DNA from 2 places in the Chelatococcus sp. CO-6 genome. Region 1 is predicted to be linked to the other one. Evidence: predicted binding sites of a transcription regulator. Region 1 holds the regulator's gene; the other holds the start of a gene.

Region 1 (7,875 bases):
GCCGGGGCGGCGGCGGGCTTTGCCTTCGGCCGCCGGCGCCTTGCGCCCGACTTCCGCGCCCGCAACAGCTTCGAGCACGTCACCAAGGTCGTCCTCATCGCCTGCTCGGGCGTCGCCATCCTGACGACCGTTGGCATCGTCTTCTCGGTGCTGTTCGAGACGCTGCGCTTCTTCGCACGCTATCCCTGGTACGATTTCCTCTTCGGCCTGCAGTGGTCGCCGCAGACGGCGATCCGGGCCGACCAGGTCGGCCAGTCCGGCACCTTCGGCGCCGTGCCGCTCTTCGCCGGCACCACCTTGATCATGCTGATCGCGATGATGGTCGCGGGGCCGGTCGGCCTCTTCGCGGCGATCTACATGTCCGAATACGCGACACCGCGCGTCCGGGCCGTCGCCAAGCCCGTGCTGGAGGTGCTCGCCGGCATCCCGACCGTGGTGTTCGGCTTCTTCGCCGCGCTTACCGTGGCGCCCTTCATCAAGAGCGTCGGCGAAACGCTCGGCCTCTCCGTCGCGTCGGAGAGCGCGCTCGCCGCCGGCCTCGTCATGGGCGTCATGATCATCCCCTTCGTCTCGTCCCTGTCGGACGACGTCATCAACGCCGTGCCGCAGTCGCTGCGCGACGGCTCCTACGGCATGGGCGCGACCCGGTCGGAAACCATCAAGCGCGTCGTGCTGCCGGCCGCGCTGCCCGGCATCGTCTCGGCCCTCATGCTCGCCATCTCGCGGGCCGTCGGCGAGACGATGATCGTCGTCATGGCGGCGGGCCTCGCCGGCAATCTCACCTTCAATCCGCTCGAGGCCGTGACGACGGTCACCGTGCAGATCAAGACGCTGCTCGTCGGCGACCAGGAGTTCGACAGCGCCAAGACCCTGTCGGCCTTCGCCCTCGGCTTCGTGCTCTTCTTCTTCACGCTGGCGCTCAACATCATCGCCCTGCGCATCGTCCGCAAATACCGAGAGCAATATGACTGACATTGCTGCACCCCCTCCAGGCGCCCGTCGGTTCGGTCTCTCCTCGGACGAGGCCCAGGCGCGGCTGAGGCGGCGCCACGCCGCGGAGGCACGGTTCCGTGCCTATGGCATCGGCGCCATCGCGCTCGCGGCGATCTTCCTCGTCGTCCTGATCAGCGACGTCGTCGTCAAGGCGATGCCGGCCTTCACCGAATATCGCCTGACGATGACCGTGACGCCGACGCTGGAGCAGGTCTCCAGCGACGGCACGACCGATCCGCAGGCGCTGCGCAGCGGCGACTACGACGCGGTGCTGCGCGCGGGCCTGCAGGAGCTCTTCCCGCAGGTCACGACGCGTGCCCTGCGCCGCAAGCTCAACAACGACCTCCTGTCCTCCGGTGCGGCCATAACGCTGCGCGATCGGGTGCTGGCCGATCCCGCCGTCATCGGCCAGCCGGTGACGATCGAGGCGCTGTTCGATGACGCGGCCGACCTCTATCTCAAGGGCCTGATGACCGGGCGGCGCGAGAGCGCCGGCCAGGGGCAGGCGCAGGTGACGCTCGACGGCGAGGACGTGGTGCTGACGAGCTCGGCCCCCGACTTCGCCCGCGCCCTCGCCGAGGTCAAGGAGAGCCTGCGCGAGGAGGCGGCCGCCGACCGCCGCGAGGCCGCGCGGCTGACCGCCGCGGCGGCCGATGTCACCGGTGACCAGCGCGAGGCCCTTCAGAGGCGCATCGCCGACCTCGAGGGTGAAGCTGCTGCCGCCGAAGCGCGCGCTGCCGCGGCGGATGCGCCCGAGCGGCTGACGGCAGACCTGCCCTCGAAGCTCGTCTTCATCAACGGCGGCATCGTCAAGCTGACCGAGATCAGTGCCTCCGAGGCACGCGGCACGGTGCTCGTGCCGCTGGCCAACACCGACGCCGTGGCCGCCGGCCGGTGGGACATCCTCACCCTGACCCAGCCCGAGGCCAACCGCCGCCTCGACGACCAGGTGGTCGCCTGGCTCGAGGACCTGAAGCAGCGCGGCATGGTCGCGTCGCATTTCGCCAGCCGCTTCTTCACCTCCGGCGACAGCCGCGAGCCGGAGCAGGCGGGCATCCTCGGGGCCCTCATCGGCTCGGCGCTGACCATGCTGGTGACACTGGTCCTGTGCCTGCCGATCGGCGTCGGCGCCGCTGTCTATCTCGAGGAATTCGCACCGAAGAACCGGCTGACGGATCTCATCGAGGTCAACATCAACAATCTCGCGGCCGTGCCCTCGATCGTCTTCGGCCTGCTCGGCCTCGCGATGTTCCTCAACTTCTTCGGCCTGCCGCGCTCGGCGCCGCTCGTCGGCGGTCTCGTGCTCGCCCTCCTGGTGCTGCCGACGATCATCATCGCGAGCCGCGCCGCCCTGAAGTCGGTGCCGCCGTCGATCCGCGAGGCAGCGCTCGGCATCGGCGCCTCGCACCAGCAGGCGGTGTTCCACCACGTGCTGCCGCTCGCCATGCCCGGCATCATGACGGGGACGATCATCGGCATGGCGCATGCGCTCGGCGAAACCGCGCCCCTGCTCCTCATCGGCATGGTCGCCTTCATCGTCGACGTGCCGGGCTCGATCACCGACGCGGCGACGGCGCTGCCGGTGCAGATCTACCTGTGGTCGGACCTGCCGGAGCCGCTGTTCCAGGCCAAGACGGCCGCCGCCATCCTGGTTCTGCTCGCTTTTCTCTTTATCATGAACGGGCTCGCCATCCTGCTGCGCCGCCGCTTCGAGCGCCGCTGGTGAGCCGCGTCCCGAGCCGAAGGGAGTTCTCTATGATGACGACGATGCCGAACATCGAGCTGGCCAAGGCCACGGCGGCCGAAGCCGCGGACGAGGCGGTGACGAAGGTCGTCGCCCGGGACGTCAACGTCTACTACGGCGACAAGCACGCCCTGCACGATGTCTCGATCGACATTCCCGAGAAGGCGGTGACGGCCTTCATCGGCCCGTCCGGCTGCGGCAAGTCCACCTTCCTGCGCTGCATCAACCGGATGAACGACACGATCCCGATCTGCCGCGTCAGCGGCCGCATCGAGATCGACGGCAGCGACATCTACGACCGGGGCCTCGACCCGGTGCAGCTGCGGGCGAAGGTCGGCATGGTGTTCCAGAAGCCGAACCCCTTCCCCAAGTCGATCTACGAGAACGTCGCCTACGGGCCGCGCATCCACGGGCTCACCAGTTCCAAGGCCGACCTCGACGAGGTCGTCACCATGAGCCTCAAGCGCGCCGGCCTCTACGAGGAGGTGAAGGACCGCCTCACCTCGCCGGGCACCGGCCTCTCCGGCGGGCAACAGCAGCGCCTGTGCATCGCCCGCGCCATCGCCGTCAATCCCGAGGTCATCCTCATGGACGAGCCGTGTTCGGCGCTCGATCCCATCGCCACCGCGAAGATCGAGGAGCTGATCGACGAGCTGCGCGAGAACTACACCATCGTCATCGTGACGCACTCGATGCAGCAGGCGGCGCGCGTCTCGCAGCGCACGGCCTTCTTCCACCTGGGCAAGCTCGTGGAGGAAGGATCGACGGAACAGATCTTCACGGCCCCGCAGGACAAGCGGACGCAGGACTACATCACCGGGCGCTTCGGCTGAGGCCGCCGCAGGAACAAGGATTGCCGACGATGACCGATCATATCGTCAGCTCGTACGACGTCGAGCTCGACACCCTGCGCAGCAAGATCGCCGAGATGGGCGGCATCGCCGAGAAGATGCTGGGCGACGCGACGATGGCCCTGGTGCGGCGCGATGCGGCCCTCGCCCAGGCGGTGATCGCCGTCGACGAGCGGCTCGACGCCCTGCAGCACGACGTCGAGGAGCGCGCCGTGCTCACCATCGCCAAGCGCCAGCCGATGGCGGTGGACCTGCGCGAGATCGTCTCCGCCATCCGCGTGGCAGGGGACATCGAGCGCGTCGGCGACCTCGCCAAGAACACCGCCAAGCGCGTCGTCGCCATCAGCAACGAGATGCAGCCGCAGAAGATCGTCGGCGGCGTGCAGCACATGAGCGACCTCGTGCAGGCCCAGCTCAAGGACGTGCTCGACGCCTATGCGCAGAAGGACACGGCCCGCGCGCTCGACGTGTGGCAGCGCGACGACCGCATCGACGCGCTCTACACCTCGATCTTCCGCGAGCTCCTGACCTACATGATGGAAGATCCGCGCAACATCAGCTTCTGCACGCATCTCCTGTTCCTCGCCAAGAACATCGAGCGCATCGGCGACCACACCACCAATGTCGCCGAGACCATCCACTATCTCGTCACCGGCAAGCCGCTCGCCGCCGAGCGGCCGAAGAGCGACGAGTCGAGCTTCACCACGGTGCCGGTCGCCGGCCAGCAGTAAGCGTCGATCACGCGTAACGGAAGGACCGATGGGACCTCGTATCCTCATCGTCGAAGACGAAGAGCCGCTCACACTCCTCCTGCGTTACAACCTCGAGGCCGAAGGCTACACCGTCGACGCCGTCGCCCGCGGCGACGAGGCCGAGGTGCGCCTGCGCGAGCAGGTCCCGGACCTCGTGTTGCTCGACTGGATGCTGCCGGGCCTATCCGGCATCGAGCTGTGCCGGCGCATGCGCGCCCGGCGCGAGACCGAGCGGCTGCCCGTCATCATGCTCACCGCCCGCGGCGAGGAGGGCGAGCGCGTGCGCGGCCTCGCCACCGGCGCGGACGACTATGTCGTCAAGCCCTTCTCGGTGCCGGAGCTGCTGGCGCGCGTGCGCGCGCTGCTGCGCCGCGCCAAGCCGGGCCATGTGGCCACCCTCCTCACGGCCGGCGACATCGAGCTCGACCGCGAGACCCGGCGCGTGCGCCGTTCCGGCCGCGAGCTGCACCTCGGCCCCACCGAGTTCAAGCTGCTCGAGTTCCTGATGCAGAGCCCCGGCCGCGTGTTCACGCGTGAGCAGCTGCTCGATGGCGTCTGGGGCCACGACGTCTACATCGACGAGCGCACGGTGGACGTGCATGTCGGCCGCCTGCGCAAGGCCATCAACCGCGCCCGCAAGCCCGATCCCATCCGCACGGTGCGTGGCGCCGGCTATTCCTTCGACGAGACCTTTTCGCACGCGGAGTGAGGGGCGGCGGTGCCGGCCGCCCGTCCGCTTCCTCGCCATCAAAGAAAAAGGCCGGAGCGTCGCCGCCCCGGCCTTTCGTTTATCTTAAAGCCCGCTGCGAGGCTCAGGAGCGCATCACCTTCTTCTCGCGCCGGCGGTCCGCCGCCGGCTGGTAGGCGATGCGCGCATGGTGCGCGCAATAGGGCATGCCGAGCAGGGAGCGGGCGCCGCAGAAGCGGAAGTCCGGCGTCGTCGGGTCGCCCATCGGCCAGCGGCACATGGCTTCCCGCAGCTCCATGATGGTGACGCGCTCGCTCAGCGGCACGACCACCTCTTCCTGCGGCTGGAACTGCTGCTGCGGCACCGCCTCGGTCTCGAGCTCCGGCGCTGCGGCGAGGGCCGTGTTGCCGCGCACGACGGTCTGGCCCGACGGCTGCGCCATGGGATGGCTCGGGCTGCGTGTGGGCGCCGCCTTGCGTGGCCGGGATGCCGCCGGGGCCGCCGACTTGGCGCGGCCGGAGAGGCCGAGCCGATGCACCTTGCCGATGACGGCATTGCGCGTCACGCCGCCGAGCTCGGCAGCGATCTGGCTGGCGCTGAGGCCCTCGGTCCAGAGCTTGCGCAGCAGCTCCACCCGCTCGTCGCTCCAGGTATTGCTCTGATCGCTCATCGCTCTCTCCGCCCGGCTCGTCTCGGCGCGCGCAAGGGAAGCGCGAAAGAGGCTCTCGCCTCGTCGCATCCTGCTGCAGGTAGCGCCGATAGGGAATTGGCCACACGATATGTCGTGGTCTGTGGCTCGGAAACTACAATATGAGGGAAGGCGCGAGCAAGGCTTCGCGCCGGCCGATCTGCGTTTTCCCCAAGATCATGACAGCAATCGGGCGCCGGCTGATCGATCGTATCAATGCGATTGAATTGACAGGCTCCGTGACCCATCTAAAATTGTGGACGGTGCCGCCCCTGCCCGGGCGGCACTTTGATTTTCGGGAAAATCCGAGGCGTCCGGCGGCAGGCCGGCGCCTCATCGCGGAGACGAGAGACGTGACTTCGCCGCTTCTGCAGACCTATGCGCGGGCCGACATCGAATTCGAGAAGGGCGAGGGCGCGTGGCTCGTGACGCGAAGCGGCGAGCGATACCTCGATTTCGGCGCCGGCATCGCAGTCAACGCCCTCGGCCATTGCCATCCGCATCTCGTCGAGGCGCTGACCGCGCAGGCCGGCAAGCTCTGGCACACGTCGAACCTCGTGCGCATCCCCGAGGGCGAGCGGCTCGCCCAGCGGCTGGTCGATGCCACCTTCGCCGACAATGTCTTCTTCACCAATTCCGGCGCCGAGGCGCTGGAATGCGCCATCAAGATGGCCCGGCGCTACCATTCGTCCAAGGGCCAGCCCGAGCGCTTCCACATCGTCACCTTCGAGGGCGCCTTCCACGGCCGCACGCTGGCGACCATCGCCGCCGGCGGCCAGAAGAAATATCTCGAGGGCTTCGGCCCCAAGGTCGAGGGCTTCGACCAGGTCGCCTTCGGCGACTGGGAGGCGCTCGAGGCCGTCGTCGGCCCGCAGACCGGCGCCATCCTCATCGAGCCGATCCAGGGCGAGGGCGGCATCCGCGCCGTTGCGCCCGAGGCGTTGCGTCGCCTGCGCAAATTCTGCGACGAGCGGGGCCTCCTCCTCATCCTCGACGAGGTGCAGAGCGGCGTCGGCCGCACGGGCAAGCTCTTCGCGCACGAATGGGCCGGCATCACGCCGGACATCATGGCGGTGGCCAAGGGCATCGGCGGCGGCTTCCCCATGGGCGCCTGCCTCGCCACCGCCGAGGCGGCGAGCGGCATGACCTATGGTGTGCACGGCACCACCTTCGGCGGCAACCCGCTCGCCATGGCGGTCGGCAATGCGGTGCTCGACGTGGTGCTGGCGCCCGGCTTCCTCGATCAGGTGGCGCAGACCGGCCTGCTCCTGAAGCAGCGCCTTGCTGCGCTCAAGGACAGGCATCCCGGTGTCATCGCCGAGGTGCGCGGCGAGGGGCTGATGCTCGGCCTCAAGCTCGCCGTGCCGAACACGGAATTCGTCGATGCGGCGCGGGCCAACAGGCTCATCGTCATCGGCGCCGGCGACAACGTGGTGCGGCTGCTGCCGCCGCTCACCATCGGCGAGGCCGAGGTGAGGGAGGCGCTGGAGCGCCTAGAGGCGACCGCCGCCGCCGTCGAGGCCGCCCGCTCGGCCGAGAAGGGAGCAGCGTGATGAGCGGCTCCGTGCGTCACTTCCTCGACCTCACCGATTTCACGCAAGGCGATCTGCGCCAGGTGCTCGACGCCAGCGCGGCGTTGAAGGCCGGGCGCCGCAAGGGCCAGCCGCCGAAGGAGAAGCCGCTCGCCGGCAAGGTGCTGGCGATGATCTTCGACAAGCCGTCGACGCGCACGCGCGTGTCCTTCGACCTTGCCATGCGCGAGCTCGGCGGCGAGCCGCTGATGCTGACGGGCAAGGAGATGCAGCTCGGCCGCGGCGAGACCATCGCCGATACGGCGCGCGTCCTCTCGCGCTATGTCGACGCCATCATGATCCGCATCCTCGACCACGAGGCGATGCTGGAGCTCGCCCGCCATGCCGACGTGCCGGTGATCAACGGGCTGACGAAGCGTTCGCATCCCTGCCAGATCATGGCCGACGTGCTGACCTTCGAAGAGCATCGCGGCCCGATCAAGGGCCGCACCGTCGCTTGGTCGGGCGATGCCAACAACGTGCTCGCCTCCTGGGTGCACGCCGCGGCGCGGCTCGATTTCACGCTCAACATCGCGAGCCCGCCGGAGCTCGCCCCGCCCGAGGAAGTCATCGCCTTCGCCCGGCGGG
Region 2 (7,875 bases), 250 kb from region 1:
TTCTCGGAGAAATGCTCGTCGAGGGCGGCCGAGGCCCGGACGAGGGCGGCATGGTCGTCCATGCGTGTCATCGCTTCCGCATAGGCGAGGGCGGCGCGCTCGCGCGCATCGAAGGCGGGCGATTCCCGCCATGTCGGCAGGAGATAGAGCCGCTCCGGCTTCTCGCCGTATTTCTTCACCGCATCGCCGCCGTGCATGTGCACGCAATAGGCGCAGCCGTTGATCTGCGAGGCGCGCGTCTTCACCAGCTCGACGAGCGTCATGTCGAGGCCGAGCCCCTCGATGTCGCCGTTGAGCCGGCGCGCCGTGGCGAAGACGTCGGGGATGATACCGTAGGCGTTGATGGTTCTCGTCATCATGTGCTCCTGTGCACGGCCGAGCGAGGCCGCATGCCCTTGAAGACGCTGCACAGGGACGCCTTGTGACAGGGAAGCCGCAAAAAACTTCGGCTCAGCCGTCCGCGGGCATGCGGACGAGCTTGTCCGGATTGAGCACGAAATAGATGGCCGTGATCCGCTCGCCGTCGCTCGCCGCCATCACGATCCGCACCGGGCGTTCCTCCTCGTAAGTGACGAACCCTGCTTCGCCGGCAAAGCGCGCCGGCCGGTCGACGCGGCCGCGGCCGAGCTTGCGGGCGACCCCCAGCACCAGTCGCACGATCCGCCCGGCGCCGCGCACGATGTTGCGGGCGGCAAGCACCTTGCCGCCGCCGTCGGTCGTGATGGTCGCGTCAGGCGCCAGCAGGCGGATGAGGCGCTCGGCATCCCCGGCGGCGAGCGCGAGGCGGAACTCTTCCATGAGGGTTTCATGCCGCCGACGGCGCGCCAGGGCATCGGCCGGCGCCGCGGGGAGCTGCCCGTCGCCGAGCCGGCGCCGCGCCCGGGCGACGATCTGCCGGCAGGCCGCCTCGCTGCGGCCGAGCACTTCGGCAAGGCGGGCATAGGGCATGTCGATGAGCTCGCGCAGCACGAAGGCGCAGCGCTCCACCGGGCCGAGGCGCTCCATCAGCACGAGGACGGCATAGGGCAGGTCGCCGGTGAAGACGTCGCCGTCGTCCGATCCCGTCCAGGGCTCCGGCAGCCACGGCCCGTCATAGGCGGCGCGCTCGCGCCGCGCGGCCCGCAGCCGGTCGATGGCGAGCCGGCTCGTCACCGTGACGAGCCAGGCCTCCGGATTGTCGATTGCCCCGCCGGCGGCATGGAAGCGCAGGAAGGCATCCTGCACCACGTCCTCGGCGTCGCCCATCGTGCCGAGCATACGATGGGCGATGGCAAGGAGCCGCGGCCGCACGGCGAGGAACGCGGCCGCTCCATCATCCGCGATGGCATCGCCGGCGGCTGTCCCGGAGGCTGGCGGTCGGCGATGCTGGTTCATGTCCGGTTCCGGCCCGCGGGGCGGCTCAGAGGAGGCCGCGCTTGGCGAGGTTGCGCATCAGCTGCCCGGTGCCGAAGGTCCACGGTGCGCAATCCTGGCTGTGGCGCATGCGGTTGACGAGGCTGCCGAGCTGCGGGGCGGCGATGGTGACGATGTCGCCCACCTTGTGGGTGAAACCCTTGCCCGGCGCATCGCGGTCCTCGACCGGCGCGAACAGCGTGCCGAGGAACAGCACCGCCCCGTCCGGATACTGGTGGTGCTTGCCGATCATCTGGGCGGCGAGATCGGCCGGATCGCGGCTGATCTTCTCGATGGTGGAGAAGCCCTCCATGCGGAAACCGTCCTCGCCCTCCACCGTCAGCGTCACGTGCATGCGGCGCACGTCGTCGAGCGAGAAGCCGTCGTCGAAGAAGCGCAGGAAGGGGCCGACCGCGCAGCTCGCGTTGTTGTCCTTCGCCTTGCCGAGGAGCAGGGCCGAGCGGCCCTCGACGTCGCGCAGGTTGACGTCGTTGCCGAGGGTGGCGCCGACGATGCGCCCGTCCGAGGCGACGACCAGCACCACCTCGGGCTCGGGATTGTTCCAGGTGGAGATGGCGTGGATGCCGGCATCCGCCCCCGTGCCCACGCTCGACAGGGGCTGGGCCTTGGTGAAGATCTCGGCGTCCGGCCCGATGCCGACCTCGAGATACTGGCTCCAGGCGCCCTGGGCCATGAGCACCTCCTTGAGGCGCATGGCCTCGGGCGAGCCGGGCTTGAGGCGGGCGAGGTCGTCGCCGACGAGGCGGTTGATCTCTTCGCGGATGGCCGCCGCGGCATCGGCATTGCCGCGCGCGCGCTCCTCGATGACGCGCTCCAGCATGGAGACGGCGAAGGTCACGCCCGCCGCCTTCACCGCCTGCAGGTCGATGGGGGCGAGGAGGTAGGGCCGAGTGGAATCGCGCGTCGCCTCCACCGAATTGGCGAGGATGGCCTCGAGCGGGCCGAGTGATTCGCCCTCGGCCCCGCGCAGGGCGGCCGCAGGTGCGGAAGTTTCGCATAGGTCACGCATCGTCGCGAAAGCGCGGCTGATATCGAAAACCTCGCCCTCGCGAACGGTCACCACCGACGGGCCGGCGGCATCGGGCCGGAAGACGCGGCCGGCCAAGGCTGCCTTGGAGAAATCGCTCGGCAGAGTGGTGGCGGTGGAAAGGGTCAGGCCCCCCATGGAATACGCTCCTCGTTGAAGTCTCGAATTTCGTTTCGCTTGCGTTTGTCGTCGATTATTCATTGAACTGTCATGTCATTGTCATGCTATGCTCGTTAGCAACGAAGAGAAGGGTCCCCGAGGGGGGCTCCGGGAGATGGGGAGGCTATCATGGCATCTCGTATTGTAACCATGGCAAGTGCGGCGGCCTTCATCGCCGCGGCGGGACCGGCTGCTGCCCAGACGCAGATCCAGTGGTGGCATGCCATGTCGGGCGCGCTCGGCGAGAAGCTCGAGAAGATCGCGAACGACTTCAACGCCTCGCAGAGCGAGTACAAGGTCGTCCCGGTCTTCAAGGGCAGCTATCCCGAGACCATGACGGGCGCCATCGCCGCCTTCCGCGCCAAGCAGCATCCGACGATCGTGCAGGTCTTCGAGGTCGGCACGGCGACGATGATGGCGGCCAAGGGCGCCGTCTATCCGGTCTACCAGCTGATGGCGGACGAGAACGAGCCGTTCGATCCGCAGGCCTATCTGCCGGCGGTGACGGGCTACTACAGCGACACGCAGGGCAACATGCTCTCGTTCCCGTTCAATTCCTCGACGCCGATCCTCTATTACAACAAGGACCACTTCAAGAAGGCGGGCCTTGACGAGAACACCCCGCCCAAGACCTGGCCGGAGGTCGAGGAATTCGCCAAGAAGCTGCAGGCGGCGGGCGTCGCGTGCGGCTTCACGACCCAGTGGCCGTCCTGGGTGCATGTCGAGAACTTCTCGGCCATGCACAACATCCCGCTGTCGACTGAGGCCAACGGCTTCGGCGGCCTCGGCACCGAGCTCAAGATCAACAACCCGACGCTCGAGAAGCACTGGACGGCGCTCGTCGACTGGCAGAAGTCGAAGGTCTTCGACTACGGCGGCCGCCAGGGCAAGTCGGATCCGAAGTTCCTCTCCGGCGAATGCGCCATGACCTTCGCCTCCTCGGCGGCGCGTGCCAACATCATGGCCAACGCCAAGTTCGGCGTCGGCTACGGCATGCAGCCCTATTGGCCGGACGTGCAGGGCGCCCCGCAGAACTCCATCATCGGTGGCGCGACGCTCTGGGTCCTCGCCGGTCGTCCGAAGGAGGAATACAAGGGCGCGGCGAAGTTCTTCGCCTATCTGTCGAAGCCCGAGGTCCAGGCCTGGTGGCACCAGCAGACCGGCTATCTGCCGATCACCAAGGCCGCTTACGAGCTGTCGCAGACGGAGGGCTTCTACGAGAAGAACCCCGGTTCCGACATCTCGATCAAGCAGATGAACCTCAATCCGCCGACCGACAACTCCAAGGGCCTGCGTCTCGGCAACTTCGTCCAGATCCGCGACATGATCGAGGAGGAGCTGGAGAACGCGCTGACCGGCAAGAAGTCGGCGAAGGACGCGCTCGACGCGGCGGCGAAGCGCGGCAACGAGCTGCTCCGCCAGTTCGAGAAGTCCAACTCCTGAATAGCGTAACGTGAATGGCGGCGCCCGGACTGCACCGGGCGCCGCCCTGTTCCTTCTGGGGGGCCGATGCAGGCAAAACGGGTCACCTTCGGCGGCGGCATCGTGCCTTATCTGCTGCTTGCGCCGCAGCTCGCCATCACCATCATCTTCTTCCTGTGGCCCGCCGGCCAGGCGCTCTACACCTCGCTCTTCGCCGAAGACGCCTTCGGCCTGTCGCGCCAGTTCGTCGGCCTCGCCAATTTCGTCGCGCTCTTCGAGGATCCGAGCTACCGGGCGAGCTTCGCCATCACGGTCGTCTTCTCCGCCTCGGTCGCGGGCATCTCGCTCGGCCTCGGCCTCCTCTTCGCGCTCGCCGCCGACAAGGTGGGGCGCAAGGCGATGGTCTACCAGACGCTGCTCATCTGGCCCTATGCCGTGGCCCCGGCCGTCGCCGCCATTTTGTGGTGGTTCATGTTCGACCCCTCGGTCGGCGTCGTGGCGCGTGGCCTCCGGGCCATCGGCATCTACTGGAACCACCACCTCAACGGCACCGATGCGCTCATCATGGTCATCCTCGCCGCCTCGTGGAAGCAGGTGAGCTACAACTTCCTCTTCTTCCTCGCCGGGCTGCAGGCCATCCCGCGCACCCTCGTCGAGGCCGCGGCGCTCGACGGGGCGGGTCCCTGGCTGCGCTTCCGCAAGATCGTCTGGCCGCTGCTTGCGCCGACGACCTTCTTCCTGCTCGTCGTCAACATCGTCTACGCCTTCTTCGACACCTTCGGCATCATCCACGCGACGACCGGCGGCGGTCCCGGCCAGTCCACCACCATCCTCGTCTACAAGGTGTTCAAGGACGGCTTCGAATCGCTCAATCTCGGCGCGTCCGCCGCCCAGTCGGTGGTGCTGCTCGTCATCGTCATCGGCCTGACGGCGCTGCAGTTCCGCCATATCGAGCGCAAGGTCCATTACTGAGGGGGCGGGGACATGGTCGAATCCGGCCGCAAGCTGACTTTCGCCGCCCATGCGGCGCTCATCCTCGGCGTCACCGCCATGGTGCTGCCGGTGTGGCTCGCCTTCGTGGCGTCGACGCATCCGGGCACGGACTTCCTCACCGGCCGCATCGGCTTCCTGCCGGGCCCGGGCCTCATCGCCAACTACAAGGAAGCGCTGTTCACCGGCTCCAGCGTCTCGGGCTTCCCGCCCGTCGGGCCGATGCTGTGGAACAGCTTCGTCATGGCCATGGCGATCGCCATCGGCAAGATCGCCATCTCGCTGCTCTCGGCCTTCGCCATCTGCTATTTCCGTTTCCCCTTCCGGGTCACGGCCTTCTGGCTCATCTTCATCACGCTGATGCTGCCGGTCGAGGTGCGCATCCTGCCGACCTTCGAGGTCGTGGCCAATCTCGGCATGCTCAACAGCTATTCGGGCCTCGCCATCCCGCTCATCGCCTCGGCGACGGCGACCTTCCTCTTCCGCCAGGTGTTCATGACCATCCCGGACGAGCTGACGGAGGCGGCGCGCATCGACGGGGCGGGGCCGCTGCGCTTCTTCTGGTCCATCCTGATGCCGCTGTCGCGCACCAACATCGCCGCGCTCTTCGTCATCCTCTTCATCTACGGCTGGAACCAGTACCTGTGGCCGCTGCTCGTCACCACGGACCAGAGCTACTACACCATCGTCATGGGCATCCAGCGCCTCGCGGCCGCGGCGGCCGAGGCCGATCCCGTCTGGCACCTCGTCATGACGACGACCATCCTCGCCATGCTGCCTCCCGTCGCGGTGGTCATCGCCATGCAGCGCCTGTTCGTGAAGGGGCTGGTCGAGACGGAGAAGTGAGCGGCGGCGCCCTGCCGGCCGCTCCTCTCACGCGTTCGGTCGCTGGCATCCGCGAAAACCGTAGACCATGAAAAACACGGATGGCCGGTTTGTGCGTTGCATGGATGCGACGAGCGCAACCCGTTCCTCTCGTCATGGCCGGGCTTGTCCCGGCCATCCACGCGTTTGGCGTTGCTCGTACTTTCAAGGCGTGGATGCCCGGGACAAGCGCGGCCATGACGACGGGATCGATGACGCACCGTGACGTCACGCCTTGTGCGTTGCAGCCGGACAGGGCGGGAGTCGCAGGCGTTCCCTGCCCCTCACCCGTTGCGCGCGGCAAAGGCCTTGATGGCGTCGACGAGGACGCGCACGGCGACATCCGCGTCGTCGGCGGTGATCGATTCGGCCGGATTGTGGCTGATGCCGCCCTTGCAGCGCACGAAGACCATCGCCGAGGGGCACAGGCGCGCCATGGCCATCGCGTCGTGGCCGGCGCCTGACGGCAGGTGCCGCGCGGCGATGCCCTGGCCCGCGACGGCCGTCTCCAGCGCGCGCATCAGGCCCGCGTCCATCGCGGTGGCCGGAGCGTCGAAATAAAGGTCGAGGTCGAGCGCCACATGGCGCCGGGCGGCGATGTCGCGCATCTCGGCCACCATCTCCTCGACGATGGCGTGGCGCACGGGATCGTCCGGCGCGCGCACGTCGAGCATGAAGTCGACGCGACCCGGAATGACGTTCGAGGCGTTGGGCGACACCTTGGCCATGCCGATGGTCGCCACGGTCGAGGGATCGCGGGCGCCGATGCGCTCGACGGCGAGGTTCATCTCGCTCAGCGCGGCGAAGGCGTCGCGCCTCAGCGCCATCGGCACGGTGCCGGCGTGGCCGGCTTCGCCCGTCACCACGCCGCGCGCCCGGGTGATGCCGTTGATGGCGCTGACGATGCCGACCGGCAGGTTCTCGCGTTCCAGCACCGGCCCCTGCTCAATGTGAAATTCGATGTAGCCCTTGACGGAGCCCGGATCGCGGCCGAGCCGCGTCACGGCCTCGGGGTCGCCGCCGAAGGCGAGGAGAGCCTCGCGCAGGCTCACCCCGTCGTAGTCCCTGCCGTCGAGCCAGGCCGGGTCGTAGGTGCCGGCGATCGCCTGCGAGGTCGAGAGATTGGTGGGGAAGCGGACGTTCTCCTCGTCGCCGAAGGCCAGCACCTCGATGGCGAAGGGCATGCGCTCCCCGCGCCGGGCGAGCTCCTCCACAGCGACGATGCCGGCCAGCACCCCGAGCATGCCGTCATAGCTGCCGGCATCGACCACGGTGTCGATGTGCGAGCCGACGAGCAGCGCCGGCGCGCCCGGCTCGATCCCCTCGTAGCGGCCGACGACGGTGCCGGCGGCGTCGATCTGCGCGCTCATGCCCGCCGCTTCCATCATGCGCTTCACCGCTTCGGCGGCGGCGCGATGAGCCGGCGAGAGGTAGAGGCGCGTCAGGCGCCCCGGCTCGTCGGTATATTGGTTGAGATCGGCGGCGAGCGTCATCAGGCGCTCGCCGAGCACGGTGGTGGGCAGGGGCGGCATGGCGATCATGGCGGTCAAGCTAGCGGGCCCGGCCATGCCGCTCAAGCGCCATCAATAGGTGGCGCGCCCGCCGGACAGGTCGAAGACGGCGCCCGTGGTGAAGCTGTTGTCCTCCGAGGCGAGGAAGGCGACCATGCCCGCCACTTCCTCGACCTCGACGAAGCGCCCGCGCGGGATCTTCGACAGCATGTACTGGATGAATTCCTCGCTCACCTGTTCGAGGATGCGCGTCTTGGCGGTGGCCGGCGTGATGCAGTTGACGGCGATGTTGCGGTCGGCGAGCTCCTTGCCGAGCGACTTGGTGAAGCCGATGACGGCGGCTTTGGACGCCGAATAGGCCGAGGCGTTGGGATTGCCCTCCTTGCCGGCGATGGAGGCGACGAGCACGATGCGGCCGTAGTTGCGCGCGCGCATGCCGGGCACGAGCGCGCGGCAGCAATGGAAGGTGCCGTCGACGTTGATCCGCTG

The links. The regulator PhoB, encoded in region 1, activates phosphate uptake and scavenging genes when phosphate is short. The targets are predictions, from matches to a motif close to TGTCATNNANCTGTCAT.
Region 2: ugpB (sn-glycerol-3-phosphate ABC transporter substrate-binding protein UgpB) is a predicted target of PhoB. The motif match lies at 2,647-2,663, and genes of this name have one in related genera.

The regions. Positions count from the first base shown of each region.
Region 1 covers NZ_CP012398.1:1,975,074-1,982,948, forward strand. The annotation lists gene pstC (phosphate ABC transporter permease subunit PstC) at 1-972, shown strand, start outside; gene pstA (phosphate ABC transporter permease PstA) at 965-2,719, shown strand; gene pstB (phosphate ABC transporter ATP-binding protein PstB) at 2,752-3,570, shown strand; gene phoU (phosphate signaling complex protein PhoU) at 3,600-4,319, shown strand; gene phoB (phosphate regulon transcriptional regulator PhoB) at 4,348-5,049, shown strand; gene AL346_RS09300 (GcrA family cell cycle regulator) at 5,153-5,698, opposite strand; gene AL346_RS09305 (aspartate aminotransferase family protein) at 6,070-7,269, shown strand; gene argF (ornithine carbamoyltransferase) at 7,269-7,875, shown strand, end outside.
Region 2 covers NZ_CP012398.1:1,727,302-1,735,176, forward strand. The annotation lists gene AL346_RS08105 (carboxymuconolactone decarboxylase family protein) at 1-356, opposite strand, end outside; gene AL346_RS08110 (sigma factor) at 451-1,374, opposite strand; gene AL346_RS08115 (fumarylacetoacetate hydrolase family protein) at 1,400-2,578, opposite strand; gene ugpB (sn-glycerol-3-phosphate ABC transporter substrate-binding protein UgpB) at 2,729-4,042, shown strand; gene ugpA (sn-glycerol-3-phosphate ABC transporter permease UgpA) at 4,109-4,993, shown strand; gene ugpE (sn-glycerol-3-phosphate ABC transporter permease UgpE) at 5,006-5,857, shown strand; gene AL346_RS08135 (allantoate amidohydrolase) at 6,160-7,443, opposite strand; gene AL346_RS08140 (SDR family NAD(P)-dependent oxidoreductase) at 7,459-7,875, opposite strand, start outside.